2 regions of the Comamonas sp. 17RB genome follow, and region 2 is predicted to be linked to the other one. Evidence: predicted binding sites of a transcription regulator. Region 2 holds the regulator's gene; the other holds the start of a gene.
The links. Region 2 encodes FNR, which switches genes on or off when oxygen is low (the NO sensors DNR and NnrR bind a similar motif). Its sites were predicted from a motif close to TTGATNNNNATCAA; they were not measured.

Region 1 (3,551 bases), on a different contig from region 2:
TCCGCCGCCTGTTCACGCGCCGCCTGCACCACGGCCCGCGACACCGGGTGCACCGACTGCGCACCCACCAGGGCCGCCAGCGCCAGCACCGGTGCAGCTGTCTGCCCGGCAGCAGGCTGGACCTGCAGCACGCGCATGCCGTCCTGCGTCAGGGTGCCGGTCTTGTCGAAGACCAGGGTATCGGCCTCGGCCAGGGTTTCCAGGGCCTGCAGATTGCGCACCAGCACCCCGTGGCGCGCCAGGCTGCCCGCCGCCGACAGCATGGCCACCGGCGTCGCCAGGGACAGCGCGCAGGGGCAGGTCACGATCAGAATGGCCACCGCCACCATCATGGCGTGGCCCGGGTCGCTGGGCCACCAGTACACGCCGGCGGCCAGTGCCGCCAGCATCACCACCACCAGGAAGGGCTTGGCCACACGGTCCGCCAGCTGCGCCAGGCGCGGCTTTTGCGAAGCCGCGCTTTCCATCAACTCCACGATCTGGGCAAAGCGAGTCTGCGCGCCTACCATGTCGACGGCCACTTCGACCGGGCCACCCAGGTTGAAACTGCCGGCCGTCACCGTATCGCCCACCACCTTGCGCACGGCCGTGGACTCCCCGGTCAGCAGCGCTTCATCGGCGTGGGTCTGGCCGTGCACCAACTGTCCATCGGCGGGAAACGCCTCTCCCGCCAGCACCCGCACCACATCGCCGGCCTGCAGCCGGCGCACCGTCACCCGTTCCCAGCCGCCATCGGGCAGGCGGCGCTCCACGCTGTCGGGCAGGCGGTTCATCACCGCCTCCAGTGCACCGGCCGTCTTGTCGCGCAGGCGCAACTCCAGCCAGCGGCCGGACAGCAGGAAGAACACGAACATGGTCAGCGAGTCGTAATAGACCTCTTTGCCGAACGGGCCCGCCGGATCGAAGGTGCCCATGGAGCTGACGACAAAGGTGATCAGCATGCCCAGCGCCACCGGCAGGTCCATGCTGATGCTGCGCGTGCGCAGATCGCGCCACGCACTGCGAAAGAAAGGGCCGCAGGCAAACAGCACCACGGGGATGGAGATCACCCACGAAGCCCAGCGCAGCAGGGTTTCCATCTCCAAGGTCAGATCGCCCGGCTTGGCGTCATAGGCCGGCCATGCGTACATCATCACCTGCATCATGCAAAAGCCGGCCACCAGCCAGCGCCACAGTGCACGGCGGTTTTCGGCTTGGCGCAGTTCGCGCGCATGGGCGTCGCGCGCAGGCAACACCCCGTAGCCCGCCTTCTGGATGGCCGCCATCCATTGCGAGGGGCGTACCAGAGAGGGGTTCCACTGCACCTTGGCGCGGTGGGTGGAGCCGCTGACATCGGCCCGTTGCACGCCGGGCACGGTGCGCAAGGCTTCCTCGATGGTCAGCGCGCAGGTGGCGCAGTGCATGCCGCCCAGCACCACGTTCGATTCCCAGAGGGGAACCTGCAGCGGATCGGCGACGTCGGCCTGCGCAGCGGGCGCACCTGCAGGGCGCCCGAACGAGCCCCACTCCAGCGGATCATCGAGCAGGGCGATGTTGCCGGGGACCTCCAGGCGGCCTGAATCAAGCACGGTCCGCTCCATTGCCTGCGATGGATTCAGGGTTTCGTGGGACATGGTTCAAGCGTAATGGGCGCGATGATAAGCGTATTGATGTGCATCAAGACCACCCTTGGCGATCGCTCTAAGCTTTGACCTGTCCACTTGCCATTAAGGAGATAACTCATGTACGAACGCATTTTGGTGGCCACCGACGGCTCCCCCCTTTCCGACAAAGCTGTCGCCAACGCCCTGTCGCTGGCCAAGCTCTGTGGTGCCTCGCTGGTGGCCTTGAAAGTGGTTCCCCGCTATCCGCGCAGCTATCTGGAAGGTGGTGTCACCGTGGACAACGCCGAAATCAAGCGCATCGAGGCGCAGTGGGCCGAACAGGCGCAAGCCATGCTGGACAAGGTCAAGGCCGAAGGCAAAGCCGTGGGCGTGACGGTCAAGACCAGCATTGCCAAGTCCGACCTCGTGGCCGAAGCCATCATGTCGGCAGCCACCAAGCAAAAAGCCGACCTGATCGTGATGGCCTCGCACGGCCGCAAGGGCCTCAAGCGCCTGCTGCTGGGCAGCGAGACGCAGCATGTTCTCACGCACTCGCAGATTCCCGTGCTGGTGCTGCGCTAAGGCGCAGACCCCTGCTGGGTCGCTAATGCGGCCTTAATGTGACAAAGGGGCCGCATGCGGCCCCTTTGGTGCTTGTTTATTGCTTGTTTATTGCTTGCTTCGTGCAGGTTGTTCGGTGCTTGCTTTGCGGCAGTAGCAGCAGCAGCAGGCTGCGGCGATGCCGCCACACACCCTGCACCCCGTGCACCACACCCGGTCAGAACTGCGGTTTGCGCTTTTCCAGAAAAGCGTGGATACCTTCGCGGTGTTCCGCATCATCGGCATAGGCATAGGGCTGCACCACCGCCGGCACCCCGCCCTGGGCCAGGCTGCGCATCGCCTGTTTGTTCAGGCGCGCCGCCAGTGGCGACAAGGCCGCCACCTTCTCGGCCGTGGCCTGCACCACGGCGTCCAGCTGCTCCGCAGCCACCACCGGTCCCAGAAAACCGTGCTGCGCCATCTCGGCGGCAGAAAACACGGCCGCTTCCAGCAGCATGCGGCGCGCCACCATGCTGCCCACTTCCCGCCCGACCAGCTCCAGTTCGCGGGGCGCCATCGGAAAGCCCAGCCTGGCAATCGGTGCGCCGAATTTGGCGTCCTCGGTCGCCACGCGCAGATCGCAGCAGCTGGAGATTTCCACCCCGGCCCCCATGCAAGCACCGCGGATCGCGGCCACCACCGGCACCGGGCAGTCCAGCAAGGCCTGCAAGCCGCCCCAGACTTCGCTTTCGTGGAAATGCGTCAGCTGCGCCTCGTCAAAGCGAAAGCCCGGGTACTCGGCGATATCGCCACCGGCGCAAAAAGCCGCGCCCTCCCCTTGCACCACCAGGCAGCGCACATCGCTGCGGGCATTCACGGCCTGCAGGGTCTCGCGCAGCGCCACCCACATGGCGCGCGACATGGCATTGAGCTTGCCCGGGTGGTCGATGCCCACACGCCAGATGCCGGCATGCTGCGGCTGCGCGCTCCAGGGGCGCAGCGTGATCTGTCCTGTCATGGTGGTGCTTTCGGTATCTCAGGGCCGCGCCGCTGCGCCGGTCTCCCGCACAATGCGCGCCCAATGCTTCATCTCGTCCTGGAGAAACTGCTTGAATTCCGGGCCGTACAGCCCCGGCCAGGTGGCCCCCATGGCCCGCCACTCCTTCTGCACTGCGGGCGCCCCCGCCATGCTGCGGAACACCTCGATGGCCCGCGCCTGCACGGAAGCAGGAGTGGCTCTGGGGGCAAAAATGCCATACCAGGGCATGGACTGGAAATCGTCCAGGCCCAGCTCGTGCGCCGTGGGCACATCGGGCAGCAGCGGCGAACGCTGCGGGCCGGTGACGAACACCGCCCGCAGCCGGTCCGCCTGCAGGTGCGGCAGAGCCGACGCCAGCCCGTCCAGCATCAGCTCCACATTGCCTTGCG
Region 2 (3,551 bases):
CAGTTCGATGAGGCCTGCAACACCGCCTACAAGCTGGTCGAAGGCTGGCTGGACAAGCTGCGCACCGAATCGGCCCAGCACAAGGCGTCGCGCACCACGCTGATCGAGGAACTCCGTGCCTGGGGACAGTCCGTCAAGGACTCCAAGGACTGGAAGGGCATGGCCCGCAGCCTGCGCCAGTTTTCCGAACGCTGGCGCGAAGGCGGCCATGTGGGCGAGAAGCTGTATGCCGAGCTGCAACAGCAATGGCGCCAGGCCATCAACGAAGCCGAAGCTCCGCTGCAGCAGGCCCAGAAGGACAGCCTGCAGCGCCGCCAGGCCATGATCGAGGAAGCCCAGGCACTGGGCGCAGCCCCGGCGCTGCAGATCGCCGCCATCAAGGCGCTGCAGCAACGCTGGCAGGCCGAAGCCCAGGAAGTGCCGGTGGACCGCCGCCAGGAACAGAAGCTGTGGGATGCGTTCCGCAAGCCGCTGGACGAGGCCTTCAGCCGCAAGCCGGCCGAGCGTGGTGAGCGCGGCAGCCGTGCCGTCAATCTGGAATCGCTCAGCGCCCATGACCGTGCGGTGCTGGAAGCCTCGCAGCAGCTGGAAGCCGCCAACGCCGAAGGCGATGCGCAGAAGATCCGCGCCGCGCTGACCGCGCTGGAAGAAGCCCTGCGTGCCGCCCCTGCGGCCGAAGCCGCCCAGCCAGCTGCCGCGGCGGCACCGGCTGCGCCCGTGGCGACCGACCGCCCGGTGAAGGCCGTGCGTGGCGACGACCGCCCCGGCATGCGCAAGGAAGCCCCGGCTGCGGCGGCTGGTGGCCGCAAGCCCGGCCCCCGCCAGGATCGCGGTGACCGCGGTGACCGTTTCGAGCGCCCGGCCCGTGGCCCGCGCCTGGGCGATGCGGCTTTCCGCGCCCAGCGTGAAGCCCAGGAACACGCCCAGTCTGCGCTGCGCAAGCTGACGGCCCAGGCCCATGGCGAAGCCCTGACCCAGCTGATGGACGCCTGGTCCAAGCGCGATGCGGCCCTGGTGCCGCCCGCGCAGGAACTGGGCAAGCTGAGCAATGCTTCCCGCAACAGCTGGCATGCCGCCGTGGGCGCAGCCGCCAAGGGCGAAGCCGCCGAGTCGCTGCTGCGCCTGGAAATGGCTGCCGACGTGCCCACCCCGGCCGACCAGCTGTCCGCACGCCGTGCACTGCAGCTGCAGCTGCTGACCAACCGCAAGGCCACCGATCCCCGCACCACCTGGGAGCAGGATGTGGCGGCGGTGCTGGCTGCGGAGCGCAGCGACAGCGCGGCCCAGCGCCTGCAAAGCGCACTCAAGGCCTTGCTGCGCGGCAGCAAGTAAGCCGGGCGCCAGCGCAGGGCCTGCGGTACCTGCGCTGCAGCCACAGCAAGCCAGCCTACCGGCTGGCTTTTTTTATGCCTTTTTCAGGGTTTGTGGGGACGCTGCAGGCGGTGACGCGGCAGGCAGAGGCTCGCACAATGGGGCATCTGCCTGCCACAACAAGGAGAGACCCATGCTGTTGCGTCGCTGGATGTGGATTGCCTGGCCTGCCTTTCTGGCCGCCGGGGTGATGGAGATGCTGGTGTTTGCCGTGGTCGACCCGCTGGAAATGCAGTGGCTGTCGGCCTACGGCGAGGTGTCGCGCCTGGGCGTGTGCACGGTGGCCTTCTTCCTGTTCTGGGCCATCATCATGATGGCATCGGCCATGACCAGCCTGCTGGCCCTGTCCCCGCAGGAGCTCAATGCCCAGGAGCGCCGCGTTCCGTCGCTGTGAGCGGCCTCTGTGAAGTGGGGGAGGGAGCGGCCCCCCGCAGGGCTGTGCGGGCAGGCCCGCGCACTGCCGACGTGCAGGAATGCCGTGGTGCGGCAAGGCCGGGCACCATGAAAAAAGCCTCCGGAAGGAGGCGGGGGTGCTGGAGCCGCGCCGCGGTGGCGGCTGCTCTCACTCGCAGGCGTGCTGGCTGTTGACGATGCGCTTGAGGCCTTCGGTGTCCAGGATGCGCACATGGCGCTGCTTCACTTCGACCAGGCCTTCCTCGACAAACTTCGAGAAGGTGCGGCTGACCGTTTCCAGCTTCAGGCCCAGGTAGCTGCCGATCTCTTCACGCGTCATGCGCAGCACCAGCTCGGAAGACGAGAAGCCCCGGGTGTGCAGGCGCTGCACCAGGTTCAGCACAAAGGCGGCCAGGCGCTCTTCGGCACGCATGCTGCCCAGCAGCAGCATCACGCCGTGTTCGCGCACGATCTCGCGGCTCATCACCTTGTGCACATGCGACTGCAGGGCCGTCACTTCGCGCGACAGCTCTTCCAGGCGGTCGAACGGCATGACGCAGACTTCGGCGTCTTCCAGGGCTACGGCATCACAGGTGTGGTGGTCGTGCACGATGCCGTCCAAGCCGATGATCTCGCCCGCCATCTGGAAGCCCGTCACCTGGTCACGGCCGTCTTCCGTGGCCACGCAGGTTTTGAAGAAACCGGTGCGGATGGCATAGAGCGCAGTAAATGCCTCGCCATTGCGGAACAAGGTGCTGCCCCGTTTGATTTTGCGGCGTGTGGCCACAATATCGTCAATACGGTGCAACTGCTGCTCATTCAAGCCTGTGGGCATGCACAGTTCACGCAGATTGCAGTTGGAGCAGGTGACTTTGATAGGGGGTGGTGTCATGGCACTGACGCCTTGGGCTCCCGCTGAACGGGCCATTGGACGTAACGCTGAAAGGTTATCGGGCTGGGAGGCGAGAGAGGGGGTGCTCAGTTGTGCGAATGATGTGAGTCAATTGTCTCAGGTATGGTATTTGAATGTCTTGATATGCATCAAGGCTAATTTCCCCGGGCTGCGGCACAGTGCCGTACAGCACCTAAGGAATATTCAATGACAGCAGTAACGCCGGAGCTTTTGCGTCGGTACGACGTGCCTGGGCCCCGTTATACCTCTTATCCCACCGCTGATCGCTTTATTGAAGCATTTGGTCAGGATGATTATGTGTTGGCGCTGGAACAGCGCAAGCACCATTCTGCGGCCAAGGCGCTTCCCATGTCACTGTATGTGCATGTGCCTTTCTGTGAGGCCCTGTGCTACTACTGCGCGTGCAACAAGATCATCACCAAGCACCATGAACGCGCGCAGACCTATCTGCAGTACCTGGAAAAAGAGGTGGCTCTGCAGGTGGCGCATTGTGGCAAGGGACAGGCGGTCAGCCAGCTGCACCTGGGCGGCGGCTCTCCCACCTTCCTGTCCGATGCCGAGCTGACCCAGCTGATGGATATGCTGCGCGCCAACTTCAGTTTTGAAGCGGTGGGCGAATATTCCATCGAGGTCGATCCCCGCACCGTCACCCGCGAACGCCTGGCCCATCTGGCGCAGCTGGGCTTCAACCGCCTGAGCTTCGGGGTGCAGGATTTCGACCCCGATGTGCAAAAGGCGGTGCACCGCGAGCAGCCGGCCGAGCAGGTCTTCGATCTGGTGCAGGCGGCGCGCGAGCTGGGCTTTCACTCGGTCAATGTGGACCTGATCTATGGCCTGCCCAAGCAGACCGCTGCATCGTTCCAGCGTACCCTGG

Region 1: a site for FNR is predicted at 1,647-1,660, ahead of QM470_RS07475 (universal stress protein). Genes of this name have one in related genera too.

Annotation. Positions count from the first base shown of each region.
Region 1 covers NZ_JASHHY010000003.1:256,334-259,884, forward strand. The annotation lists gene QM470_RS07470 (heavy metal translocating P-type ATPase) at 1-1,613, opposite strand, end outside; gene QM470_RS07475 (universal stress protein) at 1,722-2,165, shown strand; gene QM470_RS07480 (enoyl-CoA hydratase/isomerase family protein) at 2,362-3,141, opposite strand; gene QM470_RS07485 (Bug family tripartite tricarboxylate transporter substrate binding protein) at 3,160-3,551, opposite strand, start outside.
Region 2 covers NZ_JASHHY010000005.1:60,882-64,432, forward strand. The annotation lists gene QM470_RS10405 (DUF349 domain-containing protein) at 1-1,332, shown strand, start outside; gene QM470_RS10410 (hypothetical protein) at 1,505-1,765, shown strand; gene fnr (fumarate/nitrate reduction transcriptional regulator Fnr) at 1,934-2,656, opposite strand; gene hemN (oxygen-independent coproporphyrinogen III oxidase) at 2,864-3,551, shown strand, end outside.